2 regions of the Subdoligranulum variabile genome follow, and region 1 is predicted to be linked to the other one. Evidence: predicted binding sites of a transcription regulator. Region 1 holds the regulator's gene; the other holds the start of a gene.
What was found. Region 1 encodes HrcA, which represses chaperone genes, less so after heat shock. Its sites were predicted from a motif close to TGTTAGCACTCNNNNNNNNNGAGTGCTAACA; they were not measured.

Region 1 (15,592 bases):
TTCCCTGGGCGATACCGTAAGCCAGGGACAGGTCATCGGCTATGTGGGGTCCACCGGCGACTCCACCGGCAACCATTGTCATTTCGAGATGAGTTACAACAACGTCCTGTTCAGCGCCTATGACGTCTTCCCCAATATGCCGATCAAGAATCCCGACTTCTGAGACAAACAGAAACCGCCCGCCCCCAAGGGGCAGGCGGTTTCTGTTTTGCTTATCGGGCGCCGCGGCCTGCAAAGACCACGACCACCGTTTTGAGCAGGATCTTCACGTCATTCCACAGTGACCAGTTGTCGATGTAGCGGACATCCAACCGAACCACTTCCTCGAAGTTCTCAATATCGCTGCGGCCGCTGATCTGCCACAAACCTGTGATGCCCGGCTTCATGCTCAGGCGGCGCTTGTGATGACTCTCATACTGTTTATACTCATCCAGTGTGGGCGGCCTGGTCCCCACCAGCGACATATTGCCCCTGAGCACATCAAAGAACTGGGGCAACTCATCAATGCTGGTGCGCCGGATGAATCGTCCCACCTTGGTGATGCGCGGGTCATCTTCCATCTTGAACATCAGACCTTCCATCTCGTTCTGAGACATCAGTTCCTTTTTGCGCGCCTCCGCGTCCACATACATGCTGCGCAGCTTGTGAATATAAAAATACCGGCCATTGAGGCCCACCCGCTTCTGCTTGAAAATCAGCGGTCCGGGACTTTCCAGTTTGAGCGGGATTGCCACCACGGCGATGATCGGAATGCTGATGATGCATCCCACCAGAGCACCGACAATATCCATCATCCGCTTGAGCATCATATCCCGCAGTTCCAGTTCGATGGTGCCCATGGTGACAATGTTGCCGCCGGCGCAGCGCCCCAGCTCCCGGCTCAGACGGGCCGCGCTGGTTTCATCACAGCAGACCTCCTCAATGCGGTCCAGCATCTTGAGGCGGAAATGCACGGTCAGGCCCATGCTCTCCATCTCTTCGAGGTAAGGAATAAAGGATTCCCCGCTGTCCATCGGGATATCCACATAGATCTCATCCAGCGCCGCCCGCCGGATCCAATCCATGAAATCATCAAAATTGGCGCGCACCGGTACCCCTCCGAAATCCTTGCCCACCTGCTCGGCCGGCGCGTCCAGCAGTACCACGCCGCACACCCGTTTGGACCAATCGTCCCGCAATTCCCGGATGACGGCGCCCGCGTGGTCCACCGTTGACAGGATGCCCACCAGACTTTCCATGCCGCTGCGGTTCTGGGAGCGCAACAGATAGCGCTTGAGCAGCGTGTGCGTCAGCGGCATCATCAGCGCATTGACCAGCGGCACCGCTACGGCGAAGTACCGGGAATCCAGCATTTCCGCTTTGGCCAGCAGCATCAGGGTGGAGTAGACCGCCGCCATCAGCACGTTGAAGCGCACCGACAGTACCATTTCCCGTCCTGGCCCGCGGGTCACGATATTTTCTCTCTGGTTGAAAAAAAAGAAGGTCATGATAAAAGCGACTACTAGCAGACAGATCGTCTGCACCCAGTCGCTCCTGCTATAGGGGACAATACGCCCCAACAATCCGTCTGTAATGAGCCATGCCAGCAACACGCTGAGCAGCAGCGTTACCAGATCCAGCGCAAATACATAGGCATATTGCAGTTTTTCGCGTTTATTGATCATTCCGTTTTCCTGATTTCCCTTTGTCTCCCTGTTCCCGCGCACAGAGAGCCTATTCTCCATAATATCAGTTTATTGTAGCATGTTTGGTCTGTTTTTTCAATTGCGGGCCAAGGATTGTCAGCAGAGTGTCACTTTTTGCTCCGTTTTCGCCAAATTGCAGCTTCCGTTTTTCTTTCTTTTGTGTTTTCCTTTACTTACCGTGCCTCTTGTGCTACAATACTTTCGATAATAAAGCTTTCACCTTTTCAATACACGACACCATCTGTGGCAAGGAGTCACCTTATGGATCATATAGACCGCAAAATTATTGACATGCTGCAAAAAAATGCCCGCGCGCCGCTGAAGGAAATCGCCGACCACGTCTTTTTGTCCAGCCCGGCCGTATCGGCCCGCATCGCCCGGCTGGAAAGCGCCGGCATCCTCTCCGGCTATCAGGCCCAGATCGACGCCCCCAAGCTGGGATACATGGTCAAGGCCTTCATCAATCTGGATATGGACCCCCAGCGCAAACCGGAGTTTTATCCCTATATCCAGCAATGCCCTCAGGTCGTGGAATGCAACTGCGTGACCGGTGACTACAGCATGCTCATCGAGGTGCTCTTCGGTACCACCCAGGAACTGGACCAGTTCATCAACCACCTGCAACAGTTCGGCCGCACCCATACGCAGATCGTCTTTTCCACCCCGGTGGAGCACCGCGGCGTCCCGGTGTCGGATCCCGATGAAGAATAACCTTTTCCCGCCCCGCAAGGGCGGGATTTTTTTGTTCTGCCTCTTGACAACTGTGTATATCGTGTATATACTGTAAATATCGAATATGTACAGTTCGATGCAAAGGAGCGCTTCATGGAAATCTATCTGTCCAATTCCGGTCAGGAACCGATCTACGCGCAGATCACGCGGCAGATCAAAGAACAGATCCTGTCCGGGCAACTGCACGAGGGGGACGCCCTGCCCAGCATCCGGCTTTTGGCCAAAGAACTGCGTATCAGCGTCATCACCACCAAACGTGCCTACGAAGACCTGGAATCCGCCGGGTTCATCCTCACCCAGCCGGGGCGCGGCAGCTTTGTGGCGGCCCAGAACCCTGCGCTGGTCCGGGAAGAACATCTGAAGAACGTCGAGAGCAGCCTGCAGGGTGCGGTGGATGCCGCACGGCTGGGCGGCATCGGCTACGAGGAAGTATGCGAGATGTTGCGCCTTTTATGGGAGGGCTGACTATGGCAAACGAAGCCGCCGTTCTGCGAGGAGTGCAGAAACAGTACAAAAACTTTACTCTGGGTCCCATCGATCTGACGGTTCCTGCCGGCACCATCGTGGGGCTGGTGGGGGAAAACGGCGCTGGAAAAACCACCACGCTGAGAATCCTCTGCGGCGTGAATTCCCCCGATGCCGGGGAGGTCACCCTGCTGGGCAGCACCCCCGCCGACAAAGCCGCCCGGGCCCGGCTGGGGGTAGTGTTCGAGGATGCCTACTTTTTTGGTGGCCTTACCGCCGAGCGTATCGGCAAGAGCATGGCGGGGATTTTTGGTTCCCGCTGGGATGCCGGGCAGTTTGCCGCCTATCTGCAGCGGTTCGGACTGGACAGCCGGAAAAAGTTTTCGGAATACAGCCGCGGCATGCGGATGAAGCTGAGTCTGGCCACCGCTTTGGCCCACCATCCCGACCTGCTGGTGCTGGACGAGGCCACTGCAGGGCTGGACCCGGTGGTACGCGGCGAGATGCTGGACCTGTTCCTGGAGTTCATCCAGGATGAACAGCACAGCATCCTCATGAGCAGCCACATCACCGGCGATCTGGAGCAGGTGGCGGATTCCATTGCCTACCTGCACCATGGGCAGCTGCTCTTCCATGAAAATAAGGATGCCCTTTTGCAGGAATATGGCCTGCTGCGGTGCCGCCGCGCCGATCTGGAGAAGCTGCCTGCCGGCTGCGTGGTCTTCACCCGGCAGAATGCGTTCGGCTGCGAGAGCCTGGTCAAGAACCGGGAGACAGTCCAGCGGCTGCTGCCCGATGTCATCTGTGATTCGGCCGGCATCGACGACATCATGCGCTTTTACAGCGGGAGGGATGGACAATGAAAGGCTTGCTCTACAAAGACTGGACGATGATTTTTGGCGGATACAAAACCAATTTTCTCTTTCTGCTGCTGTTTTACGGTGGCTTCACGGCTCTGTGCCGGATCAGTTTCCTGAGTTACGCGCTGGTCTTTGTGTTGGGCATGTATGCTTCCTCCACCATCAGCATGGATGAAAGCAGCCATTGGGATGCTTACGCTCGGACGCTGCCCGTTTCCCCCCGCCAGTTGGTATCCGCGAAATACCTGCTCACCCTGTTGCTGACCGCGGTCAGTATTCCGCTGGGCCTTCTGCTGATTTTGCTGATTCCCGATCCGAAACCCTCCGTGATGGAAACCGCCAGCGGCATGATCTCCGCCGCTGCCGTCACCCTGATGTATATCTCCTTTGTCATGCCGCTGTCCTACCGCTTTGGTGCCGCCAAGGCCCGCAGTTGGGTGTCCATCACGATTTTCATCGTGTTCTTCGGACCTGTGGCTTTCTTCGCCTTGATGAAGGATGCCGAGAGCAATCCGGCAACACAGCTACTGCATACGCTCAAGCAGATGATGGAGGCTTCTTCCCTGTCGGATCAGCAGTGGATTTTGCTGTTTCTTTCCGCTGTGTTGGGTGCAGCGTTGGTCTGTCTTCTCATCAGCTGGGCCGTCAGTGTCCGTATCTACGCCAAAAAGAACTATTAAAAAGAAGCGGAGTTTCTCCCCCAACGGGAGTCACTCCGCTTTCTGTTTAAATAAGATCACAGCCAGCCGCCGCCGTGCAGAATAAAGATCCACCCGGTGAGCGTCAGGGCCGAAAGCAGCGTCGTCGCCGCAATGGCGCTGGCCGTCACCACACCTTCATGACCCATATTTTTGGCCATGACGTAGGAACTGGGAGTCGTGGGACTGCCCAGCATGATGAGCAATGCGATGAGTTCCTTTTCCCGGAAGCCCAGCGCCAGCGCGCAGGGAATAAAGATGGCCGACAACCCCACTGTCTTGATCAGGGCAGCCACCAGTGTGGGGCCGGCCTTTTTCAGCGCCTTGGGCCCCTCAAAGCTGGCGCCGATGGACAGCAGCGCCAGCGGTGTGGTCAGCGAAGCCAGACTGTTCAGCGTCTTGTCCGCAATGGTGGGCAGCTCTACCGGCAGCAGGCTGAAAATGGTGCCTGCGATAATGCCCAACAGAATGGGGTTGGTGATCACGCCGTGCACCAGCTGGCCAGGACGGGGCGCTTCGTGCTGTTCCTGGGGAGATTCGATCATCAGAATCAGCACCGCAAAGATGTTGAAAAGCGGCACGCTGCCCAGAATCATCAAGGGTGCCATACCCGCTTCGCCATAAATATTCTGGATAAAGGCCACGCCCAGCACCGCCGCGCTGCTGCGGTAGGATGCCTGCACGAACTCACCGATGATGGATTTATCCCGCATCAGCAGCCGCGCCAGTCCCCAGATCACCAGAATACTGATCAGCGTTGCCCCGAAGCAGAACAGCACGAACCTGGGCTGAAAATCATGGCGCATATCCACATCCGCCATATCCAGGAACAGCATGATGGGCAAGGTGATCTTAAAGGTCAGCTTGTCCGATGCCTTGCAGAATTCCTTGGGCAGAAAGCCCAGCTTTCCCAGAATACCGCCCGCCACCATGACCAGGAAGACCGGCAGCGTAGCATCCAGGCTGAAAATCAGATTTTCCAAACCATTCATATTTTTCCCCTCACACACAAAACGGACCTTGTACGGCCTTGCCGATTTATGGTATCATGAAAATGTTGATTTTGCAACCCGGTGGCAAAACGGGGCAATTTTCGTCTATTTTTCTGCATACAGCGCGAAAAACCCGGCCGGCAGCCCTTGACAAGAAACCAATGACTTGCTATAATAAATTGCTGTGCCAAACGGCACAGTTTATCCTTGCCCTTTGCATGGGCAAAGGGCCATACGTCCAAAAGGAGGTGCACAGAATATGGCTAAGTACGAAACCATGATGGTTACCACCGCCAACCTCGACGAGGAGGCTTCCGCCGCTCTGATCAACAAGTTCAAGAACCTGATTGCGGCGAATGGTACGATCGATTCTGTTGATGATTGGGGCAAGAAGCGTCTCGCCTATCCCATCAACGATGAGACCGAGGGTGTGTACACGGTGATCAAGTTCACCAGCGAGCCCGATTTCCCGGCCGAGCTGGATCGTGTCTACAAGATCACTGAAGGCGTTCTTCGCAGCATGATCATTGCTGAGGAGGAGTAAGGAGTACCGAAAATGCTGAATGTTGTTGCTATTATGGGCCGCCTTGCCCGCGACCCCGAACTTCGCCAGACCACGTCCGGCAAAAGCGTGGCATCCTTTACCATTGCGTGTGACCGCAACGGCAAGCGTGATGCCAGCGGCCAGAGCCAGGCCGACTGGATCCCCGTAACCGCGTGGGACCGCACGGCGGAATTTGTGTGCAAGTATTTCCAGAAGGGTTCGCTGATTGCCGTGGACGGCCGTCTGCAGAGCCGGTCCTATCAGGACAAAAACGGAAACAACCGCACCGCCATTGAAATCGTGGCCAACAACGTCAACTTTGCCGGACCCAAATCCGCCAACGCAGCACCCAGCATGGGCGGCGCCAACTACGGCGCGCCCATGGCAGACCCCGCCGCCCGCCCCGCTGTGCAACAGGCACCTGCGCCGAGCTATTCTGCCGGCAGCAACGATGACTTTGCACTGATCGAGGATGAAGGCGATCTGCCGTTCTGACAAATCGATTGTAGAATCCAACAAGGAGGTTACCACAATGGCTATGGATCGTTCTTCCCGCCCGATGCATCGTGGCCGCAAGAAGGTTTGCAGCTTCTGCGTCGATCGCGTTGAGCACATTGATTACAAGGATCTGCCCCGCCTGCGCAAGTACGTGAGCGAGCGCGCCAAGATCATTCCCCGCCGTGTGACCGGTACCTGCGCGTTCCATCAGCGTGAGCTGACGGTCGCCATCAAGCGTGCCCGTTATATGGCGCTGATGCCCTACGTGAGCGACTAATCGCCCCGGCATCCAAACCGTGCAAAAAAAGAGCAACTCTTGCGAGTTGCTCTTTTTCTTTTGTAGGATAACACAACAGCCGGGCAGCCCTTGGAGGGCCGCCCGGCTGATTTTGTGTACTCAGGATCAGGAGCTGAACCGGTCACGCAGATTCTTGAAGAATCCCTTGCGTTTCTCGTAGTTTTCGTCCTTGAGGCTGTCCTCAAAGGCTTTCAGTGCCTCACGCTGGGTGCGGTTGAGTTTCTTGGGGATCTCCACCTCCACGATGACATACTGGTCACCGCGGCCGCGGCCATTCAGATACTGGATGCCCTGACCGCGCAGGCGGAATTTGGTGCCGCTCTGGGTCCCCTCGGGGATCTTCTGCGCCACCTTGCCATCCACGGTAGGCACCTCGATCTCGGCGCCCAGAACCGCCTGGGAGTAGGTGATGGGCACACGGACATACACATCGTAGCCGTCACGCTCGAAGACCGCGTCCCGTTTGACCGTCACATGGACGATCACATCGCCGGCAGGGCCGCCGTTGCTGCCTGCATCGCCCTGACCGCGCAGCGCGATGTTCTGATCATCATCGATACCGGCCGGAATCTTCACTTCCAGCGTCTTGCGGGTGCTGGTTTTACCGGTACCGCGGCAGGTCTTGCAGGGGTTCTTGATGATGGTGCCGCGACCACCGCAGTGCGGGCAGGGCTGCTGGCTCTGCATCACACCAAAGGGGGTGCGCTGCTGGGTCACCACATAGCCGCGGCCTCCGCACTGGGTGCAGGTCTCCGGGCTGGAACCGGCCTCACAGCCATTGCCGTGGCAATCGGGGCAGGTCTGCTGACGATTCAGGGTAATCTTCTTGGCGCAGCCGTGGGCGGCCTCCTCGAAGGTCAGGATCACACTGGCCTGGATGTCATGCCCCTTGCGCGGCGCATTGGGATTGGAGCGGGTGGAACCGCCGAAACCACCAAATCCGCCGAAACCGCCGCCGAAGATATCGCCGAAGATATCGCCCAGGTCCACACCACCTGCGCCGCCGAAGCCACCGAATCCGGCACCGCCGCCCTGGCCGGCCCCATAGTTGGGGTCGACCCCGGCAAAGCCGAACTGGTCATAGCGCTTGCGCTTTTCCGGGTCCGAAAGAATATCGTGGGCCTCGTTGACCTCCTTGAACTTTTCCTCGGCAACCTTGTCGCCGGGATTCAGGTCGGGGTGGTACTTTTTGGCCAGCTTGCGGTAGGCGCTTTTGATCTCGGCATCGGTGGCATTTTTGCCGAGGCCCAGCACCTCATAGTAATCACGTTTTTCTGCCATAGAATCAATCCCCTCTATTTGGGCTTTCTTTCATTAACCCCGCAAGGGCCGCCGCCTTGCCGGGCGGCGGCCTTTGTTTCAGGGTTCAGATTGTATCAGACTTCGTGGAAGTCGGCATCCACAGCGCCGTCATCCTTGGGCTGGCTGCCGCCCTGGGCACCGTTGTCGGCACCGGGCTGCTGCTGCGCACCCTGGTTCTGGGCGGCCTGCTTGTAGACCTTCTCGCTGATGGCGTAGAAAGCCTTCTGCAGATCATCCTGCTTGGCCTTGATGTCATCGATGGAACCGGTCTTCAGAGCTTCCTTCAGGGCGGAGAGCTTGGTCTCCACGTCGCCCTTCTCCTCGGCGGAGATCTTGTCGCCGAACTCGTTCATGGCCTTCTCGGTCTGGAACACCATCTGGTCGGCGTTGTTGCGGATATCCACTTCCTCACGGCGCTTCTTGTCCTCGGCGGCATACTGCTCGGCGTCCTTGACAGCCTTGTCGATGTCGTCCTTGCTCATGTTGGTGGAAGCGGTGATCGTGATGCTCTGCTCCTTGCCGGTGCCCAGATCCTTGGCGCTGACATGGACGATACCGTTGGCGTCGATATCGAAGGTAACTTCGATCTGCGGCACACCACGGGGCGCCGGAGCAATACCATCCAGATGGAAGGTTCCCAGGCTCTTGTTGTCCTTGGCGAACTCACGCTCGCCCTGCAGGACGTTGACCTCAACGCTGGGCTGGTTATCCGCAGCGGTGGAGAAGATCTGGCTCTTCTTGGTGGGGATGGTGGTGTTACGGTCGATGATCTTGGTGCAGACACCGCCCAGAGTCTCAATGCCCAGGCTCAGCGGGGTAACATCCAGGAGCAGCAGGCCCTTGACATCGCCCTGCAGGACACCGCCCTGAATGGCGGCACCGACGGCGACGCATTCATCGGGGTTGATGCCCTTGAACGGCTCGCAGTTCAGTTCCTTCTTGACGGCGTCGTAGACGGCGGGGATACGGGTGGAACCACCGACCATCAGCACCTTGGCCAGATCGGAAGCCTTCAGACCAGCATCGGCCAGAGCCTTGCGGACAGGGGTCATGGTGCGGTCCACCAGGTCAGCGGTCAGCTCATTGAACTTGGCGCGGGTGAGCGTCATATCCAGATGCTTGGGGCCGTTGGCGTCGGCAGTGATGAAGGGCAGGTTGATGTTGGTGGAAGTGGCGCTGGACAGCTCGATCTTCGCCTTCTCGGCTGCTTCCTTCAGACGCTGGGCAGCCATCTTGTCCTGACGCAGGTCGATGTTGTTCTCGCGCTTGAAGTCCTCGGCCATCCAGTCAATGATGCGCTGGTCGAAGTCATCGCCGCCCAGGTGGGTATCACCGTTGGTGGCCAGAACTTCGGTAACGCCGTCGCCCATCTCGATGATGGAGACATCGAAGGTGCCGCCGCCCAGGTCGTAGACCATGATCTTCTGATCGGCTTCCTTATCGATGCCGTAGGCCAGAGAAGCGGCCGTGGGCTCGTTGATGATACGCTTGACGTTCAGGCCTGCAATGGTGCCGGCGTTCTTGGTGGCCTGACGCTGGCTGTCGTTGAAGTAGGCAGGCACCGTGATGACGGCCTCGGTAACGGGCTCGCCCAGGTAAGCTTCGGCATCCGCCTTCAGCTTGGAAAGGATCATGGCGCTGATCTCTTCAGGGGTGTAATCCTTGCCGCCGGCATGAACCTTCTCGGCAGTACCCATCTTACGCTTGATGGAAGAAATGGTATTTTCGGGGTTGGTGATCGCCTGACGCTTTGCGACCTGGCCTACCAGGCGCTCGCCGGTCTTGGTGAAACCGACGACAGAAGGCGTGGTGCGCGCGCCCTCGGCGTTGGCGATAACGACGGGCTCGCCGCCCTCCATAACGGCAACACAGCTGTTGGTGGTGCCAAGGTCAATACCAATGATTTTGCTCATACTATAAAACTCCCTTCAAAAGAACTTTGAATGTGGTGAATGTCTATTTATCTGAAACGGGCGATGCCCGATTCATGCGTTATTCCGCGACGACCACCGTTGCATGACGGATGATCTTGTCGCCGATCTTGTAGCCCTTCTGGAACACCTGAACCACGGTGCCGCTCTCCTGCCCTTCAGCGGGCGGGACCTGCTGCACAGCGTTCATGAAGTTGGGATCAAAGGGCTTGGAAAGCGCTTCAATCTCGGTGATGTGGAGATTTTCCAGCGCTTTCGCAGCTTTGTCCAGCGTCATCATGACGCCCTTCTTGTAGTTCTCGTCACTGCAGGCGGCATTGGCGGCCATGTCCAGGGTATCCAGGATGCCCAGGATCTGGGTGACGGCGTGGGAAATGCCGTCGTTGAATTTCTGGTCCGCCTCGCGCTGGGAGCGCTTGCGGTAGTTATCATACTCGGCCGCGGTGCGCAGCAGCTGATCTTTCAGCTCGGCGTTTTTCTTCTCACTGGCTTCCAGTTTGGCCTGCAGCGCCGCTTCCGCGTGGTGATGCTTTTCTTTCTTTTCGGCCTTTTCCGCCTTGGGAGCCGCTTCTGCGGTCTGTCCCTTGGCTTCGGTCTCGGGGGCCTCGGCAGCCTGTTCAGGCTGTGTCGCCGTGTTCTTTTCTTTTTCTGTCTCGTGGCTCATTGCGGGTCCTCCTTATCTGTTTATTGGCCCTGCCCGGCCATGCTCTGTCCCAGCTTGACGGAGAAATAATCCAGAATCGGCAGCAGCCGCCGGTATTCCATCCGTGTGGAACCGATCAGCGCCACCGAACCGGTCAGACCGCCGCCGGCCAGATACCGCTTGCTGACGATGCAGGCCCCCGGCATGGCAGGATCCAGATCACTGCCCAGTGTGGCCGTGATCTTGCCGCCGTCGGGGCGAAGCAGCTCGGTGGCTGCCTCGTTGTCGGAAAAGATCTCCAGCAGCGTGCCGAGATTCTCGCGCACGTCGGGCATCTTGGCCAGGTACTGGGCGCCCTGCAGGCAGGCCTGCGGGCCGGTGGTGACCAGTGCCTGAGCAGCCAGCACCACCGGTGCCAGCCGCTCCCCTGCTGCCAGCACCATGCTGGCCGTCAGCATCGGGCTCAGATCCTGGGGCGCCACAAAGGTCAGTCCCCGGTTGAGCAGCTGGGCCAGGTTGGCGGCATCGTCCCGCGTCAGGCCGGTGTCCACCCGGGCCACCCGGGTGCGGACGCCGCCTGCACTGGTGACGGCCAGCACCGCTGCCGAATAGCGGCCGACCTGCACGACCTCAAAGTGAGCGATGCAAAGGTCCGGTGCCTGAGGCGTGGTGACGGCTGCTGCACATTCGGTCAGATCAGCCAGACTGCGTGCCGCCGCGGGGGCCAGTTTTTCGGGCTCCACATCCATGCCCGCGAAGAGGTCGTCGATGTGTTCGCGATCCTCCTCCGGCAGCTGGATGCTGCCCGGAGCGTCGATCAGGTGATCCAGGTAGTAACGATACCCTTGAGCGCTGGGCACCCGCCCGGCACTGGTGTGTGGCTGTTCCAGCAGCCCCAGCTTGGTCAGCGCCGCCATCTCATTGCGCAGGGTGGCGCTGGACAACGCCATATCAAAGTAGTTGGCCAGCAGACCGGAACCCACCGGCTCACCGTCACTGGCGTACAGGGCAACAATAGCTTCCAGGATCCGCTGCTTGCGCGCGTCCATCGCCATGTCGCTCATCTCCTTTGTGCTTCCCTTTGATTCGTTTTAGCACTCCTTATCTCTGAGTGCTAAATTTATTATACCCTCCTTTTTTTCTCTGTCAAGGGGTTTGGCAAAACTTTTTGCAAGTTTAACAGTTTCGACACAATCCCGGCTTCGACCTGCCTTGACACCTTCCTGCGCCGGATTTATACTACTTTATAACCTTATTATAATGTAAAGAAGGGACCATTGCGATGCAAACCCATTCCGACGACAAAGCGTTCCTCGCCACCGACCCTCTTGGCAGTCTTCTGCTTCGGCTGGCACTTCCCACCGTGGCCGCGCAGCTCATCAACATGCTGTACAACATCGTGGACCGCATCTACATCGGCCACATCCCAGAGACCGGCGCCCTGGCTCTGACCGGCGTGGGGGTCTGCCTGCCGCTGATCATGATTGTCTCCGCTTTCGCTGCCTTGGTGGGCAATGGCGGCGCCCCCCGTGCCACCATTGCCATGGGTCAGGGCAACAAAGAAAAGGCCGAGGTGATCCTGGGCAACTGCTTCGCCCTGCAGATCGTAGTCTCGGTCGTGCTGACGGTGATTCTGTTTTTGGGGGACCGGGCCTTTCTGCTGGCCTTTGGCGCCAGCGCCAACACCATAGACTACGCGGTGGCCTACATGGATATCTATGCGGTGGGCACCATCTTTGTGCAGATGACGCTGGGCATGAATGCCTTCATCACCGCCCAGGGCTTTGCCAAGGAGGGCATGCTGTCGGTGCTTATTGGTGCCGTAGCCAACATCATTCTGGATCCCATTTTTATCTTCTGGTTCGGCCTGGGGGTGCGGGGTGCAGCCCTGGCCACCATCTTGTCACAGGCCCTTTCCTGTATCTGGGTACTGGCCTTTCTTTTCGGCAAGCGCACCTTCCTGCGGCTGCGCAAAGAGACCATCCGCCTCTCCCCTGCCGTACTGCTGCCCTGTGTGGCACTTGGCGCCGCCACCTTTATCATGCAGGCCAGCGAGAGTGTGATCTCAGTAGCGTTCAACTCTTCTTTGCTGCAATACGGCGGCGATCTGGCCGTAGGCGCCATGACGATCCTGTCCAGCGTCATGCAGTTCGCCATGCTGCCGCTGCAGGGTCTGGGCCAGGGAGCACAGCCTATCATCAGCTACAATTATGGTGCCGGCAAACGGGACCGCGTAAAAAAAGCATTTTTCCTGCTGCTGCGGGTCAGCCTGTTCTACTCCTGCCTGCTGTGGGCTCTGGTAGAGCTGTTTCCCCAGGCGTTCGCCTCCCTGTTCACCAGCGATGGGGAGCTGGTCGCCTACACCGGCAACGCCCTGCGCCTCTACGTAGCGGCGCTCTTCCTGTTCGGTATCCAGATGGCCTGCCAGATGACCTTTACCTCCCTGGGCAAGGCCAAGCAATCCATCCTGGTGGCGGTCATGCGCAAATTCATCCTGCTGCTGCCACTGATCTATCTGATGCCTGTCCTGTTCCGTGACGATCAGGCCCGGGCCGTCTATATGGCGGAGCCGGTGGCCGACACATTGGCGGTGCTCTTCACTTCGGTGCTCTTCTTCTTCACCTTCCGCAAGGTGCTGCGCCAGATGAACAAGTCCGCCTGAGGGGTCATTCCTCCATCCAGCGGGAAAGGAAATTGGCGGCAGTAGCCAGCACCTGTACGGTGTCCGGGCGGGGTGCCGGGTCCCGCGCTGTGCCGGGCAGCAGGACGCCGCCCTCAATATCTCCATGAGCCACAATGGGCGCCGCACAGAGGATCAGACGCTCGCCGCGCTCAAACAAATGCAGGCGTTTGGCAGAATTGTCCGGCGCCGTGTAGACCGTCCGCCCGGACAGGAGATGCTCCACCTCGGTGGAGATTTCCCGTCCCATCATATCCCCCTTTCCGGTGCCGGAGGCCGCCGTAATGCAGGTACGGTCGCAGACCAGCACCGTGCAGCCGAGGCTTTTGGCCAGCACATCGGTGTAAATGGCCGAGATCTGCCCCAGTTCCACCAGAGGAGAATACTTTTTGAAGATGACCTCCCCGTCGGCGGCGGTGTAGATTTCCAGCGTATCGCCCTGGCGGATTCTTTGGGTGCGGCGGATCTCCTTGGGGATCACCACCCGCCCCAGTTCATCGATACGACGTACAATTCCTGTTGCTTTCATACTGCTTCCCTCCGGGATGATTTTATGGTAGTATCTGCTAAAAAACCCGATTTATGTATAGGAGACTGTGTATGGATCTTTTGCAGACCACCCTTTGCTATCTGGAACACAACGACTGTTACCTGATGCTCCATCGCGTAAAGAAGAAAAAAGATGTCAACCATGACAAGTGGATCGGCGTCGGCGGCAAGTTTGAGCCCGGAGAGGATGCCCTTACCTGCGCGCTGCGGGAGGTCCGGGAAGAAACAGGTCTGACGATGCAGAACCCGCAGTATCGCGGTATCGTGGACTTTTACTGTTCCCCCTGGCCCGCCGAGCGGATGCATCTCTACACCTGTACGGAATTTACCGGCTGCATGATTGACTGCAATGAAGGCACGCTGGAATGGGTCCCCAAAGAAGCGGTACCAGATCTGCCCATCTGGCCGGGCGACAAACTGTTTTTCCGGTTGCTGGCCGAAGAGGCCCCTTTTTTTCATCTGGAACTTACCTACAACGGCGACTCTCTGACCCGGGCCGTGCTGGACGGGCAGGAAATGGCGCTCTGACACAAAAACACCCCGCATGGAAAATATCCATGCGGGGTGTTTCGTTTTGAACGTATGTTACAGCGGGCAGACTTTGAAGCCATCCTTGCCCAGGACCTGAACCTTGGAGTAGCCCAGTTCCTTGAGCTTGGCCGCTGCTTCCTCGTAGCCGAAGGTCAGCGCCTTGGCGTCGTGGGCATCCGCCGTGATAACCACGTTGCCGGAAAGAGCCAGCCAGTCCTTGAGGATCTCATCCGAGGGGAAGAAGTCCTTGCGGAAGCCGCGGAAGACCGCCGAGGTGTTGACTTCCAACACGCAGCGGTTGCGGGCCGCCACCATCAGGGCGCTGTCCGCCGCCGCCTTGTAGCGCGGGTCATGCTCATCGAAGAACTTGCCGTCGCCGTTGATCTTTTTGATCAGGTCGAAGTGGCCCAGGATGGTGGGCTTCTTCTCCGCCACCTTGGCCACATTGGCAAAGTAGGCTTCCACCACTGCCAGGCCATCGCCGTCAAAGTCATCGGCGATGCAGGCGGCCAGGTCGCTTTCCCGCCAGTCGATCTCGTAATACTTGCCGGTCTTGGGACCCTGGACGTAGTGGCAGCTGCCGATAAAGTAATCATAATCCGCCGGGTTATCGTCGCTGAAGAGGTCCCACTCCAGTCCGCAGAGGATATCCAGCTTGCCGGCGTAGCGCTCCTTGAGCTTGGCGATCTGCGCCTTGTAGAGCGCCGTGCGGCTCTGGGTCATGCAGTACTCCAGATCGCACGGGGTGTGGCTGTGGCCGCTGAAGCCCAGCGTCTGCAGACCGGCACGCCACGCCGTGACTGCCAGTTCCTCTAAGGTGTTTTTGCCGTCGCACAGTTTGGAATGTACGTGGACGGAACTTTTCAGGTATTCGCCCGCCATATTACTGCATCCTTTCCTGCTTTACTTTGTGGTCGATGACATGCCGCTTTTCCAGCTCCTTGGTGATATCCTCCACCGAGATGCCCAGTTCGATCATCAGCACCATCACGTGATAGGCCAGGTCACTGATCTCGAAGATGGTCTCCTCTTTGTCGCGCTTGGCACCGGCAATGATGACTTCGGTGGATTCCTCGCCCACCTTCTTGAGGATCTTTTCCAGGCCCTTGTCAAAAAGGTAGCTGGTGTAGCTGCCCTCTTTCGGGTCGGTCTTGCGCCCCTCGATCAGTTCATACAGCCCCTGC
Region 2 (15,592 bases), 820 kb from region 1:
TTTGGGCGGCTCCTTGGCTGCGCCGGCAAGGGACATTGCGTTGGGATCCATTTTAGCCGCAGACGGCGGCGTATGGATCGGCGCCGAAGCCGAATTGCCCACCGCCGTACTGACCTGCAGCTGGGCTGCTTCCCCGCGCTGCGGTACAATATAGGAGCTTTCCGTTCCCGTAGGCTGCGGCGTCCGGCTCACCTGATTGTCCAGCAATTCCGACAGCGGACGGCCGGACTGCCATGCGGCACTGGCCGCCTGGCCCACATCAAAGCTGCCATTGAGAGTAGGAATGGCACCACCGGCTGCAGGGGTCTGCAGCTCATCCGGTGAAAAAGCCATCGTATCCCCTGGTACGCGGGCTGCCGGTTCGGGCTGTACCGGTACCAATGGCGTATCAAAGCCCTCCGCCTGCGGTTCCGGCTGAAGCGGCACCGAAAAGCTTTCCTCTTCTTCCGGAGGATTGTAATCCCGCTGGGCATAGTACGGTGCATGACCGCTGACCGCGCGATTGATGAGGGAATCCAGTTCATCCCCTTCACCGGACTGCTGCGCCGGTTCGGCATCCAGTTTCAGTTCAAAATCTTCCTGCGGCGGGGCAGCGGCCGGAGCCGGCGCCGCCTTGGGCGCATGGAAGCGCTGAGAATCCGACAGGTGCGACAGCGGATCCATGCCGAATGTTCCGCCTGGCCCGATGGTGACAGGTTCCAGCGGGTCATGTTCCACCGCCTGCTTCAGGGCCTGACTCTCCGGTGACGGTCCCAGATCCACATCGAAGGACGCGCGGGAATTGCCCCCCAGAGCAGAAGACAGTCCCGAAAGGGTTGCGGCAGTTGCCGCCGCGGGATTTTCTGCTGTCGGGGCCGTCGGCTGCGGGATGCGCCCGGTATCAGCTATCACGTCATACGCGGGATGGTGGCGGCGCTGGGCGTCCGGCAGCGTACCGGTCAGATTTTCAATGGGTTCCTCTTCCGGCTCTCCGCCGAAAAGCTGGGTGTCATAAGCTGATTCGGCGGCTTCCCGCTCCGCACGAACCTGCTGTACCTTGTGATACTGGCCATTGAGAAAATCCACCACGTCCACCGGCGTGATGGCGAAGAACACCATCAACCCCAGCACAAACACCAGAAGCATGACAAAGTTGGAAGCCGGCCGGCCAAACAACGCCAGCAGCGTTGCGCCAATGGGCGCCCCCAGCACTCCGCCTTCCCAGAATCCGCTCTGCCCGCGCATAAACAGCATTTTGACGACTTCCCATGCGTTGGCTTCGGTAACCGATACCTTGGAGAAAATGACAGGAACGCTGGCACACAGAGTCCCCATCAGAACCACTTTCCCGGCGAAGAGCCCGACTCGGTACCCCGACGCCAGCAGATAGGCCAGATACAAAAGAAACGGGCCCACAAGGTAAGTCATGATGCCAAAGATGCCAAACAGGCCTCCACGCATTGCTTTCCAGATATTCTGCCCCGGAACCAGTACCATCGCCACGCAGAGAAGTCCCAACCCAGCCAGCAGGACGCTGCGAAGCAGATTGGGCGTTTCAGCACGGCGCTGGGCGCGCCGGGACGGTGCTTTTTTCCCGCGGGCAGAGGAGGAGCGACTGCTCGAGCTGCGGGAACGAGAGGAAGAACTGCGGCTGGCCGAAGATTTTCGCTTGCTGCTGTTCTTTCCGGAACGAGATTGTGCCATATTGAATAATACCCCTCTGAGTAGATGCTTTATAAAATAAGTAGGCTCATCAGCCAAACGGACATTCAGGTTTTATTTTATCACGAATGCGGGGGGTTGTAAATGAAAAATGCGGAACTGCTTTTCGTTCCGCATTGGCTATTTTGCTTATTTTTTTCTTTCGATCTCCCGATACAGATAGCCCAGCGCATCTGAAAGCCCCCCCAGTTCGTCGATCAGGCCTTCTTCCACCGCCTGGCGCCCATCCAGCACCGTACCCATATCCATGACCAACTCTCCGGTATTGTGCATCAGTGTTGTAAAACGCCTCGCTGTAATGCCGGAGTGCCCCGCGACAAAGCCCACAATACGTTCCTGCATCTGTTCAAAATAGCGTAACGTCTGCGGTACCCCCAGCACCATGCCGGAATGTCGTACCGGGTGCACTGTCATGGTGGCCGTCGGAACAATAAAGCTGCGACGGGCGGATACTGCCAGCGGAATGCCGATGGAATGGCCGCCCCCCAGCACCAGTGTGGCACTGGGTTTGCTGACCCCCGCGATCAGCTCCGCCAGCGCAAGACCTGCTTCCACATCACCGCCCACCGTATTGAGAATCACGAGAAGCCCCTCGATCTCCGGGTCTTCCTCAATGTCCACAAGTTGTGGAATCACATGCTCATATTTGGTTGTTTTCTGGCTGTCCGGTGCCAGCGTATGTCCTTCAATGGTTCCGATAACCGTCAGGCAATGAATGGCATGCCGTCCCTTGGTCGCCGGGACAATCCCATCTTCGGTGATCAAATCGTGCTCCAGCCGCTTGAGTGCGGCAGTTTCTGTAGGATTAAGCCTGGTTTTTTCCTTGGATTTTTTGGAAGTTGGTTCCATATACCGATACAGCCCCTTTCACGATACCATCTTTTTAACAGTGTACCCCTGGCTGCGCCGCCCTATGCACGGCTTTTCTAGGCAAATATGTTTCTTTTTCTTCTCGATTTTTGTTCCCAATGAAAAAAGCGCAAGAAAATTGTCCTGTTTTCGCTGTAAAGCATCGTTGTTGAACAGTTTTTTAAAAAACTTAGATAAAAAATTGACAAGTTCGCGGATAGTATTTATAATAAATTATAAAAATGCGTATTGCAAATTTTGCCTGGCAGCACAGCTGCCGGCACATTGTGAGGTATTTTCATCATGGGGGTTCAAAATAAAGTTTCCCTGCCGGTCATCAAGCGACTGCCCAAGTACTACCGCTATCTGACCAATCTGTCTGCCGACGGTAAGGAAAAAATTTCGTCCAGCGAATTGGCGCATATGATGGGCACCACCGCCAGTCAGGTCCGGCAGGACTTCAACTGCTTCGGCGGTTTTGGCCAACAGGGTATCGGCTACAAAGTGGATGTGTTGCGCGCGGAAATCGGCAAACTGTTGTTTGGCGATGGTGAACGTCTGCCCACCATCCTAATCGGTGCCGGCCATCTGGGTTCAGCCGTGTCCAGCTTTATCAGCCGGGACACCAATGGCTATCGTCTGATCGGTGTCTTTGACATCAACCCCGATCTATTCGGCAAGGAAATGTCCGGGGTGCCCATTTTGCCGCTGCACACCTTGTCGGATTTTTGTGCCCAGCACCATCCCGAGGTGGCCGTTTTGTGTGTACCGCGTCAGAGTGCCATTGATCTGGCCGGGGATCTTGTCTCCTACGGCATTCATGGCGTATGGAACTTCAGCCACTATGATCTGTCGGTGGAATACCCCGAACTGACAGTGGAGAATGTCCATCTGGGCGACAGCCTGATGAGCCTTGGCTATCGGCTGCGCAACAAAGAGTAACGGAGGATCGTCCCCTTATGGCCAAATTATACTTCCGCTATGGTGCCATGAACAGCGGCAAAACCACGGCTCTGATGCAAGTAGCCTACAATTATAAAGAGCGCGGCATGCGTGTCCTGATCCTCAAGCCTGCCATCGATACCAAAGGGCAGGATTCCATTGTTTCCCGCCTGGGCATCAGTTGTAAAGTAGACAAGCTTGTCACGCCAGACATGAACATTGTAGATCTTGTCAAAGAGGACTCCGCCGCCCGCGGCGCCCCCGCCTGTGTGCTCTGCGATGAAAGTCAGTTCTTCACGCCTGAACAGGCAGAGCAGCTGTTTCTGGTCACGGTAGATCTTGGTATCCCGGTGATCTGCTATGGGCTGCGGGCCGATTTTATGATGCGCGGATTTCCGGGTTCCACCCGCCTGTTGGAACTCGCACACACCATCGAAGAGCTCAAAACCATCTGTGCCTGCGGACGAAAAGCGATCTGCAACGGGCGCAAGGTCAACGGAGAATTCGTATTTGAAGGCGCACAGGTTGCCATCGACACCGTCGACAATGTGGAGTATCAAAGCCTTTGTCCACAGTGCTGGTACCGTGAGTACCGAGCCTTTTTGAAACGGCACGGAAAGCAGGAATCGTAAAAAACCACCTTCCCCGGAGGTACAGAACCCCGGGGAAGGTGGTTTTTATTTATTGATTCTTTTGTACTGCTGACGATATTGCTGCGGAGACAAGCCCGTGGCGTCCTTGAAAACCCGGCGAAAGTGGGCCGTCGTCATAAATCCCGTTTGTCCTGCCACAGAAGAAATGCTTTCACCGGATTTTTCGATCAGATTTTGGGCCGCCTTGATGCGCACCCCGTTGATATATTCGATCAGACTCAGGTTGGTGGATTTTTTGAACAGGCGGCTGAGATAATAGGGACTGATATAAAACTGGCTGGCAATTCCGGTCAGGGTGAGCTTTTCGGCATAATGCTGGGCGATGTAAGCCTGAATCTGTTCCACAATGTGATTGCTCACCCGCCCTTTTTCGCCCCCCTGGCACTGTTGCTGCACGCACAGCGCTTTCAGTTCCAACAGCAACGTCGCCAGCAACATGGCGCGCAGAGCCTGATCCTCCGGGGAAGTCTCCCCTTCCAGATCCAGCATCTGCTGCAAAATACTTTGAATGTGATTCTGCTGCTTGACGGTGATCGCCGACAAAAGATGATTTCTTTCGTCGGTCAGAAAGGAAAAGAAATCCACTTCTGGAAACGCCGCGGCCACCTTTTCCAGGTATTCCCGGCTGAAATTCACAACAATTCGGCTGGAGGGCGAGTCTCCCAGGGAAGCCGTCTTGTGGATCTGGTTCTCACCGATCATAACCACGCTGCCTGCGTTGACAATGTAAGCAGCACCTTCCACAAAATAGCGGCAAGTGCCGGCAATTTCGTAATAGATTTCAAACTTGTGATGAATATGGAAGCTCGGCATATCGGGACCTTTGTCCCGATCAAGCCGCTCAATGAAGAAATCCGTTTGCGGACAGTAGGTATATTCCGAAACCATTGCAAACCTCTTTCGCTGAATCGCCTGCACCGCGATCCGACCTTTTTTGCCATTTTTATTAGGATAGCACTTTTTTTGCACGTTTTCAAATGGGGAATCTTTTTCCAAAAGAAAAGGAGCCGGGAAAATCTCCCGACTCCTGATACAAAAGAGGAATTACTTCATCAGCCCGCAGACCAGCTGCGCATACGCCACAGGATCCTCGATGGGCAACCCGGCAATCAGCAGTGCCTGATCATAGAGCAGCTCGGCGTACTTGCCAACTTTCTCGGTGTCACCGGCCTCATGGGCAGCCTTGAGCGCGGCGAATACCGCATGGGAAGGATTGAGTTCCAGCACCTTGGTGCTCTCCACGCCCTCACCATTGGGCATCTTGCGCAACACCTTTTCCATCTCCATGGAGATGCCGCCTTCGCTGGACAGCGTCACCGGATGCTCCTTCAGCGTAGGATTGACCTTGACTTCCTTGACCTTGCCGTTCAGAGCCTTTTTGATTTCTTCAAAGAGATCCTTGTTCTCGGTGGCAGTCTCTTCCGCCGCCTTCTTTTCCTCTTCAGTCTCCAGACCCAGATCACCGGAGTTGATGTTCTTGAACTCCTTCTCCTTGTAGTCCCGCATCATCTGCAGGCAGAACTCATCCACATCCTCGGTGCAAAGCAGCAGATCATATCCCTTGCTCAGAACAAGCTGTGCATTGGGCAGTTTGCCCAGACGGTCGGTATCATCGCCGGCCGCGTAATAGATGCACTTCTGGTCTTCCGGCATCTTCTCAATATACTCATCCAGCGTCACCAGCTTCTGCTCCTTGGCAGAGTAGAAAAGCAACAGATCCGCCAGCAGATCCTTGTGCATACCATAATCGCCGTAGATACCGAACTTGATCTGGCGGCCAAAGGCTTTCCAGAAGGTTTCATATTTATCGCGGTCATTCACCAGCATCGCATGCAGTTCGTTCTTGATTTTCTTCTCCAAACTGTTGCGCATCAGCTTGAGCTGGCTATCTTTCTGCAGCGTTTCACGGCTGATATTCAGGCTCAGGTCCTCACTGTCCACCACACCCTTGACAAAGCTGAAGTAATCCGGCAGCAGATCGGCACACTTCTCCATGATCATAACACCGGAAGCATACAGCGCCAGCCCTTTTTCGTACTCCTTGGTGTAGTAGTCATACGGGGTGCGGCCAGGGATAAACAGCAATGCCGTATAGGTTGCGGTGCCTTCAGTCCGGCTGGTAATGACCCGCAGCGGATCCGAGTAATCCATAAACTTGCTCTTGTAGAACTCGTTATAGTCCTCGTCCTTGACCTCACTCTTGGGACGTTTCCAGATGGGCACCATGCTGTTCAGGGTCTCCAGCTCGGTGTAGGTCTCGTACTCCGGCTTGTAATCATCCCCGGCGTCCTCCGGCTTCGGTTTCTGCCGGGATTTCTCGCGGTACACCGTGATGGGGAAATGGATGTAATCGCTGTATTTCTTGACAAGACCCGCCAGTGTGTACTCATCCAGATACTCACTGTATTTTTCAGTATCGGTATCTTCCTTGAGTACCAGAATGATGTCCGTACCCACATCATCCTTTTCGGCTTCAGTCAGCGTATAGCCTTCCACGCCTTTGGACTCCCACTGCCAGGCGGTATCCTCGCCCTGAGCGCGAGAAATGACCGTCACCTTGCTGGCTACCATGAACGCAGAATAGAAGCCGACGCCAAACTGACCAATAATGTCGATATTGTCGCTCTGGTTCTCGGTCTTGAAGTCCAAAGAACCGGATTTTGCAATGGTACCCAGATTCTTTTCCAGCTCATCCTTGGTCATGCCGATGCCGTTATCACTGATGGTGAGGGTACGGCTGTCCTTATCCGGCTGGATGTGAATCTTCAGGTCCTCCTTGGTAATCCCGATGGAAGTATCGGTCAGACTCTTGAAGTAGCGCTTGTCGCAGGCATCCGATGCATTGGAAATCAATTCACGCAGAAAAATTTCACGGTTGGTATAGATAGAGTTGATCATCAGGTCGAGCAGTTTTTTGCTTTCGGCCTTGAACTGACGCATTGCCATAAAATATGACCTCGCTTTTGGTTGAATTAGCACTCTTTGTTTTTAACTGCTAATGGTAGTTTAGCACTCTTTTCCGCAATGTGCAAGTCTTTCTTGGGCATTTAACAAAAATTTTAAAATCCCACTGCGAAAAAAACGTGTTTTCCTCTTTTCAAATGCCTGGAATTGGGGTATTCTGTACTTGGATTTTCTATCAAACAAAAAGGATTGTGATGCAACCATGTCGGTATATGGAGACAAAGCCTACGAGGCTTTTTTTAAAGGCTACAACTGCAGCCAGTGCGTTGCGCTGGCTTTCGCTTCCGAAATGGGCCTGACCGAAGAGCAAGCACTGAAACTGGCTTCCGGATTCGGCGGCGGGTTCGGCCGCATGCGGGAAGTGTGCGGTGCCTTTTCCGGTATTACGCTGGTCTTGGGGGCACTCTACGGCAACACCGACCCTGCCAAAAAGACTCAGACGTACACGGAAATTCAGGCGCTGGCTGAACAGTACAAGGAGCGCAACGGCGGTGGAAGCATCATCTGCCGGGAGCTCCTGGGCCTGAAACAGGCAGAGGGCACCCCCGTTGCCAGCGCGAGAACCCCGGAATACTACAAAAAGCGCCCCTGTCCCGAACTTGTACGGCTGGCCGCAGATATCATGGCAGAATACATAGAGCAACACCCTTTGGAGCAGAAATAACTCAGAAAGGAAGCACTTTGATGCAGATTTATCAAAAATCCTTGCCCGGCGGTGCAGTCCTGACCGGTTATCTGCGCGAAGAAACCGCCGAGATGCCCAATTTCAATATCCGCCCCGCTGTGCTGATCCTGCCGGGCGGAGGATATGAACACTGCAGCACACGTGAGGCAGACCCCGTAGCGATGCAGTTCCTGCAGGCAGGGTATCAGGTTTTTGTCCTATGCTACACAGTAGCCGCTGCGCCGTTGCGTTGGCAGCCGATGATTGATGCCGCGGGCGCCATCCTGCATCTGCGGCGCAATGCTGCTGCGTTGCGGATCGATCCTGCCAGAATCGCCGTTTGCGGATTTTCTGCCGGCGGTCATCTGGCAGGCGCCACAGCCATTCTCTGGGATGCCCCTCCTGTTCAACAGGCCTTGGGCACCACCGGGACAGAGGCCCGCCCTGACGCGGTCATTCTCGCCTATCCCGTGGTCACAGCCGGCGAATTCGCCCATCGCGGAAGCTTCGACAACCTCGCCGGCAACGACAAGGATCTTCGAGCTGTTTTCAGCCTCGAAAACCAGGTAAAAGAAGGGCTTCCGCCGTTTTTTCTCTGGCACACCGTAGATGACGGCACCGTTCCCGTTCAGAATTCGCTGCTGCTGGCCCAGGCACTAACAGCACATCACGTTCCTTATGAGCTGCATCTGTTTGCCCATGGCATCCATGGCTCCAGCACCTGCACGGCAGAAGTCAATTGTTCCAATCCTCACGCTGCCGCCTGGATTGAGCTTTGCACCGAATGGCTGGCAGGAATTTTTCAATATTCCTTGCGATAAAACAGGAGATGATTTTGCATGAAGATTCTTTTTTATGCACTGCGTCCCTTTGATGAGCTGCAGTACTGTGAACCCAACCGCGAAAAATACGGTATCGACTACAAGTGGACCGAGGAAGTTCCCACACCGGAAAATCTGCAGCTGGCTGAAGGCTGTGATGCCGTCAGTACCAATCCCTGCGAAGTGCGCCCCGAATATCTGGAGGCTTTTGCAAAAATGGGCGTCAAATATCTGCCCTGCCGCAGCATCGGATACGACCATATCCCGCTGGATGCCGCCAAACGCCTGGGATTACGTGTCAGCCACAGCCATTACCCTCCGGAGGGGGTGGCCAACTACACCATTATGCTGATGCTGATGGCCACCCGCAAGATGAACCAAATCATGGTACGGGCGGCTGCCCAGGACTATTCTTTGCCCGGAAAGATGGGCCACGATCTTTCCAGCTGCACAGTGGGCGTGATCGGCACCGGCAAGATCGGCAGTACGGTAATCCGTCACCTGTCCGGATTCGGCTGCAAGATCTTGGCCTACGACCTTTATCCGTCCGATGCGGTGCGCCCCTATGCCGAGTATGTTTCTCTGAATGAGTTGTATGCCCGCAGCGACGTGATCACTTTGCACCTGAACGCCACGCCGGAAAACCACCATCTCATCAACGCCGAGGCCATCACCAGAATGAAAGACGGCGTTTTGCTGGTCAATACCGCCCGCGGAACCCTGATCGACTCGGAATCGCTGCTGCAGGGCTTGGAGAGCGGCAAGATCGGCGGTGCCGGCCTGGATGTCGTGGAGGACGAGAATGGCATCTGCTACTATAACCGTTGTGGCGAGGCGCTGCCAAACCGCGAACTGAATCTGCTGCGCAGTTATCCCAATGTGATCCTCAGCCCCCACACCGCTTTCTATACCGATGTGAATGTGGCCAGTATGGTGCAGAGTGCGTTTGAAGCTGTAGCAGATTTCGCCGCCGGGCGCAGCAATCCCTGCGAGGTACATCTGTGATGGTAGAGCCGGGCCGCCGCAGCGAAGCATGGGAGGTCGGCCCCTGCCTTTCTCCTCAGGACACATTCAGCTTCGTCTGTGCCGGATGCGGCGATTGTTGCCGTAAACGCCGGGATCTCGTACTATCCGGGTACGATCTGTATCGCATTGCCCGGCGCCTGCGCCTTTCTCCCCGCATCGTAGCAAACGCCTTCTGTAAAAGTTATATCGCTCCTCAAAGTTGCCTGCCCGCGCTTCTTCTCACCCCGGATCCCAAAAGCGGGAATTGTCGTTTTTTTGAGGGCAATGCCTGTGTGATTCATGATGCCCGGCCATTGGCCTGTGCGCTGTATCCCCTGGGGCAAAGCATTGATCCGATCACTGCGCGCACAGAATACTTTCCCCAGCTGCCGCTGTGCGGTGTCTGCGCGGAAGGACGCACCTTGCAGGATTATCTGGAAGATGCCGCCATCCCGGAACGCACCGGTATTGATGCCCGCTGGGCCGTGGTTTGCACGCAGATTTCCGATGCACTGCTGGAAGCCGGCGGATTGGAACATCCACATTTTACCGCGGCTACGCGCCGGATCGAGCGCGCTTTGTATCTGGACTATGACCTGGGAGACGATTTTTACCCGCAATTCCAGCATAACATGGAAACACTTATGCCACTGTTGCGGCGTCTTCTATCGCCTTCCAACGCGGGATAAGCCCCCCTGAAAAAAGCCAGCAATCCGCCCCTTTTGTGAACCTTCAGGATGAATCCGGAAATCCGGTCGTCCGATGAGTCCCCGGTTCCGCGGCACAAATATGCAAAAAGCTCCCGCCTGAATATCAGGCGGGAGCTTTTTATGCAACAGGAAGGTGCATTTCCACTCTGCTTCCTTTTGGCTCGTTCTGACTAAAAAGCACCTTTCCACCGTGTGCCTGCAAAATCTGCTCCACCACGTGCAGCCCCAGGATGTGCGGCGTGTTTTCTTCCACCCGGCCGCTTTGCAGCGCCTCCAAGACCCGTGCCGGATACCCGACACCATCGTCTGTGACAGTCAGGCAAAGACACGCTTCTTCCATCGTTGCTGTCACCCAACAACGAACTGCCCCTCGGTTATGCCGCACGCTGTTGCCCAGGATATTCTCCACAGCACGGGCCAACAGCGCCTGATCCGCTTGTATCACGGCTTGTTCCGCCTCACGGGTCATATTCAATTCGATTTCGCAGCCATCTGCCAATGGGCTGTTGCAAAAATCCGCCACTAACTTGCGCAGAATCGGACCGGCCTGTACAGCCTCTCGACGCAGGGGCTGCGCCCCGTATTGCAGCTTACTGGTCAAGTTGAGATCTTCTACCAGCGACCGGATTTTTTCGCTTTGCAGACGAATCCCTTCCGCTTTATGCCGTGCACCGTCCGGCAGCGTCGCGTCTTGCTGCAACTGCTCCGACCACCCCAGAATCAGGGACAGTGGGGTGCGGATATCATGACTGACACCAGCAATCCAGTTGGTGCGTGCCGTGTCCCGCCGCTGAATGATTTCATTGCGGTACTGAATTTGAGCACTGGTACGGTTGAGTTTTTCCGCCAGTTCCCCCGCAAATCCCCGTGTCGGCAGCTGCACTGTACGTCCCTCGGCCAATGTATCCAGGCCGTCAGCCACCGTCCCCAAGGATTTGGCGCCCCGCCAGCTGAACACCAGGCAAAGCACCAGAATCAGCACAAGAACGCCAGCCAGCAGGCTTGTGCCACGGTAAAAGATCCACTCGATCAGATCGGGATACGTCCAGAAACTGTATTTCCAGAGACTGTCTTTGGGCATTCCCAACACAAGCAGGCCATACTCCCGTACCTGACAGAAAACCGGGTAATCCTCCAGATACCAGCGGGAGAAAACCGCAATTTCGGATGCCGTATATCTGCGGTCCAGTTCCCGTGGAAGCTGATACTGCCAGATTACCGTCCCCCCATCATCCAGCACCATAGCCCACTCATAGCCATCCAACCAGTAAGCCTCGTCCTGTTCATCGAACAAGAACTGTCCCGCATCATTCTGCTGCAGATGGTCTGCAATTTCTTCGTAGGAGTAAGTAACCTCCCGCTGCCACACCAGACCGAACTGAACACCAATCCAAACCACAAGCGCCAGGGCCAGCACAATCAGGAGCAGGGACAATCCTACTGCCAGCAATACATAGCGCCGGATCAACCGCACAAAGGTTTTCATGGCCGTGCCTCCCCCGCCAGCTTGTATCCGATGCCGCGCACGGTGAGGAGCCAACGGGGCTTGCCAGGTGTTTCCTCCAGTTTTTCACGCAGATGGCGTATATGCACATTGAGGCTGTTCTCATATCCGTAATAGTCCTGGCCCCAGACAGCCTCACACAGTGCATCATATGTGATAATATGGCCACGGTTTTCCCCCAGCTTTTGCAGAATTGCCCGTTCGGTGGCCGTCAACGGCAAGGTGCTTTTATCAGGCAGGCGTACCTGTGCATCCGCCAGTTCTACCGTTCGCTCTCCCAGCTGCAGAACATTGGATCTGCCGCACTGCAGTTCCGATCGGTAGGCGCGCTGCAAAATATGCTGCACTCGGAGCAGCAGTTCCTGCATCAAAAACGGCTTGGTCAGATAATCATCCGCTCCCAGCCCCAATCCAAACAGCCGGTCGGCGTCAGCATCCCGGGCGGAGAGAAACAAGGCTGGCACATCCGCCTGCGCACGCAGCTGACGAAACAGCGCAAAGCCGTCTCCATCCGGAAGGTTGATGTCCAGGATCATCAGCTCAGGCCGTCGCTGTGCAAAAGCTTCCCGGGCGGCAGCACAGTTTCCGGCCATTGCGATGGCATGATACCCCGCGGCACGCAGGTGCTCGCATAACAGATTCAACAGCTCTGGCGTATCATCTACCAACAACAGTTTGGCATCATAAATCGTCTGCATGATTTCACCTCCTTTGTATTATACCGCACCACAACACCGGAGGCCACGTTCTTTTGAAAACTTAAGGTAAACTTAAGCGGGGATTTCACTCCAATTAAGCTGGCCGTTGTAGGATACAGGTGGGAAACAAACATCTGTGCAAAGGAGCAAACACCATGTCAATCGTCATCGAAACCCGAGAGCTCTGTAAATCCTATGATGGGCAAAGAGCCGTAGATCATCTGAATCTGCATATTCCCCAAGGTTCCGTGTACGGCTTTATCGGCCCCAATGGTGCCGGAAAAAGCACCACCATGAAAATGCTGCTGGGATTGATTCACCCCAGCGCCGGGCAAGTCTTTTTGCTCGGCAAAGAACTCACTGAATCCAATCGTCTGCAGCTGCTTCGCCAGACCGGCAGCCTGATTGAATCGCCATCCGGATATCTCCACCTGACGGCGGAAGAAAACCTGAAAATCGTGGCAGACCTGAAAGGAGTTTCTTACAAAGAGGTCGGTCGTGTGCTTGACGTTGTTCACTTGACCAAGGACCGCAACCGGAAAGTGGGACATTATTCTCTCGGCATGAAGCAGAGACTGGGTATTGCTATGGCCCTGCTGGGCAATCCGCCCCTTCTGATTCTGGACGAACCCACTAACGGGCTGGATCCCGCCGGCATTCAGGAAATGCGTACCTTGCTCGCAGAGATGCCACAGGCTACCGGCGCCACCATCCTTGTTTCCAGTCACCTTCTGGGGGAAATGGAGCAGCTGGTCGGTCAGGTCGGCATCATCAATCACGGCAAAATGCTCTTTGAAGGTTCCCTTCGAGATTTGCAGAAGCACAGCCGCGGTGCATTGACCATGCGGCTGCTGCATATCCAGAAAGCATTGCCGGTACTGCGGGCCCGGGGGATCATGCCAAAGCAAAAGGAAGACATCCTGACACTTCCTCCGCTTCGGGATGAACTGCTGGCAGATCTTGTCGAGGCCCTGGCCGCCAGCGGCGCCGGCATTGTAGAGCTGACCCGGCATACCAAATCTCTGGAAGATATCTTCCTGAGTCTGACCGATTCGGGCAAGGAGGTGAGCTGAAATGTTGCGAAGCCTTCGTGCTGAATGCCAGAAAGCAAAACGGCGTCATGATCTGGCGGCCTGCCTGCTCCTGCCTCTTGCGGTGCTCCTCTGGTCCTGGTATTCCGCTCCCGGCGGTACAAAGTCCGCAGAGGACGGCTACCATGCCCTGCTGTACACCTTGCCCATTATGAACACCGTGTTGTTGCCGGTGGGCATGGCCATGCTGGCCAGCCGTCTTTGGGATGTGGAAGTCAAAGGAAATTTTCCGAAGCTGCTTTATACCTTGCAAAGTCGGCAAAGCCTTTTCCTTGCCAAATCCCTCTTCGGCACCGCAGAAGTGCTTCTGATCGTCGCCCTGGAACTGGCAGGTGTGTTTTGCCTTGGTCTGCGCAACGGCTATCAGGATTTCCCGCCGACAGAACAGTTCTTCTATCTTTTTCTCTGCACCAGTGCTGTGGGATTGATGCTGTTTTTTTCCGAACTTATGCTGACAGTTTTGCTTGCCAACCCACTGCCCGCTCTGTGTACAGGGATTGCCGGAGCCTTGATCGGCCTGTTTGCCGCGTTCATGCCGTCTGTCTTTTGTTATTTTATTCCCTGGAGCTACTGCATTCCGTTGGGGAGCTATATAATGGCCTCCTGGGATCCCGAGACCAAAATCGTTGCATATGCCATCCGTGATTTCAATTTACCGCTGCTTGTGTGGTCCATCCTGTTAGGCAGCCTTTTTTTCGAAGTCACCTGGCACTCAATCCGTACAAAGGAGGTATAATTCCATGTTTCTGCACTGCATCCGGGCCGAAAACCGGAAACTCCATGCCTCTGCAATCTGGTTTCTGTTTTTCCTGTTGCCAATCCTTTCTGCCGCTTACGGCACGGTGAACTACTTGGGCAATCTGGATATTCTCGGGGTAAGCTGGTATGCCCTTTGGACTCAGCACACGCTCTTTTATTCTCTTTTCTTCTTTCCCGCCATAGTAGCCATCTATGCCTCCTACCTTTGGCGTCTGGAACATCTGGGGCACAACTGGAACCTGATCATGGCCGCACCGGTACACCCATTCGCCCTGTTTTTTGCCAAATTCATCGTGGTGATCAAGCTGGTCGTGCTGACCCAGCTCTTTATCTTCTTTCTCTATTGTTTTTGCGGCAAGGCCTTTGCCTCTCTGCCCGGCTGGCCGCCGCTGGCAACCCTGATATTTCTGCTGCGCGGGGCTGCAGGCGGTCTCAGTGTCATTGCACTGCAGCTGCTGTTATCCATGGTGATCCGCAGTTTTGCCGTGCCGGTTTTTCTTTCGCTGTTCGGCGGCATCATCGGCATGCTGGCCGCCGCCAAAAGCAAAGGCCTGTATTGGCCGTACGCGCTGATGCAGTATGGTATGAACTCCAATCGAAGCGAAGATCTTCTCGCTGGCAATTATCTGCCATTCTTTGCAGCCTGCCTGTTTTGGCTCCTTCTGATTTTTTTGATTGCCAGCTGGCTCTTGACGCGACACGACGTAAAAAGTTAAAGAGCTTCCCGTTGCCAAACCGCCACGAAGGCGGTATAATACCAGTAACATCCATCAGGAGGGATCCCCATTGACTGCCAACGCCGCTGATTTCGCCGGCCCCCACTGCGGCTGCCGCTACGAAAAAGAACTGGAAACCCATTTTCGGGATTGTCTTCTCTTTTATATTGACGGCCGTATCCGTTTTGAGCGGTACTGCTATGGAGAAGCCGCTTGCCTGGTATTCAGTGCCTGGGCACATGGTTTGGATGCAGAGGGTAACATTCTTTGGGACAAAGAGCCGGAATTCGAAAGCCAGCGCTCCGCGCTCCCCCGCATTCTGACCGATGTGCAGGAAAGTGGAAATGCTTTACAGTTTGACGGTCTGCGAAAGCGCTATGTAAAAACACAGGAATTCTCCGTTGACAAAGCCAACGGGTACGGGAAATTGAAAGTGTTCTTTCTACGACATTGCAAATAAGCAAAAAAGTCCTTCCGCCTGAGCAGAAGGACTTTTTGTTTTTCATGCGAAAACA

Region 2: the regulator HrcA is predicted to act here: its motif matches at 7,116-7,146, upstream of htpG (molecular chaperone HtpG).

Annotation. Positions count from the first base shown of each region.
Region 1 is NZ_CP102293.1:2,590,780-2,606,371, reverse strand. It holds gene NQ490_RS12225 (peptidoglycan DD-metalloendopeptidase family protein) at 1-163, shown strand, start outside; gene NQ490_RS12220 (sugar transferase) at 213-1,664, opposite strand; gene NQ490_RS12215 (Lrp/AsnC family transcriptional regulator) at 1,947-2,396, shown strand; gene NQ490_RS12210 (GntR family transcriptional regulator) at 2,511-2,882, shown strand; gene NQ490_RS12205 (ABC transporter ATP-binding protein) at 2,885-3,745, shown strand; gene NQ490_RS12200 (ABC-2 transporter permease) at 3,742-4,422, shown strand; gene NQ490_RS12195 (AEC family transporter) at 4,479-5,432, opposite strand; gene rpsF (30S ribosomal protein S6) at 5,692-5,976, shown strand; gene NQ490_RS12185 (single-stranded DNA-binding protein) at 5,989-6,471, shown strand; gene rpsR (30S ribosomal protein S18) at 6,509-6,751, shown strand; gene dnaJ (molecular chaperone DnaJ) at 6,878-8,053, opposite strand; gene dnaK (molecular chaperone DnaK) at 8,149-9,987, opposite strand; gene NQ490_RS12165 (nucleotide exchange factor GrpE) at 10,067-10,669, opposite strand; gene hrcA (heat-inducible transcriptional repressor HrcA) at 10,690-11,703, opposite strand; gene NQ490_RS12155 (MATE family efflux transporter) at 11,931-13,310, shown strand; gene NQ490_RS15415 (stage V sporulation T C-terminal domain-containing protein) at 13,315-13,857, opposite strand; gene NQ490_RS12140 (NUDIX hydrolase) at 13,929-14,405, shown strand; gene NQ490_RS12135 (histidinol-phosphatase HisJ family protein) at 14,463-15,290, opposite strand; gene hisIE (bifunctional phosphoribosyl-AMP cyclohydrolase/phosphoribosyl-ATP diphosphatase HisIE) at 15,292-15,592, opposite strand, start outside.
Region 2 is NZ_CP102293.1:164,312-179,903, forward strand. It holds gene NQ490_RS00795 (DNA translocase FtsK) at 1-1,683, opposite strand, end outside; gene NQ490_RS00800 (ClpP family protease) at 1,831-2,550, opposite strand; gene NQ490_RS00805 (redox-sensing transcriptional repressor Rex) at 2,854-3,492, shown strand; gene NQ490_RS00810 (thymidine kinase) at 3,510-4,124, shown strand; gene NQ490_RS00815 (helix-turn-helix domain-containing protein) at 4,170-5,033, opposite strand; gene htpG (molecular chaperone HtpG) at 5,190-7,091, opposite strand; gene NQ490_RS00825 (C-GCAxxG-C-C family protein) at 7,312-7,773, shown strand; gene NQ490_RS00830 (alpha/beta hydrolase) at 7,794-8,594, shown strand; gene NQ490_RS00835 (D-isomer specific 2-hydroxyacid dehydrogenase family protein) at 8,613-9,599, shown strand; gene NQ490_RS00840 (YkgJ family cysteine cluster protein) at 9,599-10,288, shown strand; gene NQ490_RS00845 (sensor histidine kinase) at 10,428-11,795, opposite strand; gene NQ490_RS00850 (response regulator transcription factor) at 11,792-12,511, opposite strand; gene NQ490_RS00855 (ABC transporter ATP-binding protein) at 12,667-13,584, shown strand; gene NQ490_RS00860 (ABC transporter permease) at 13,586-14,338, shown strand; gene NQ490_RS00865 (ABC transporter permease) at 14,343-15,077, shown strand; gene NQ490_RS00870 (hypothetical protein) at 15,148-15,537, shown strand.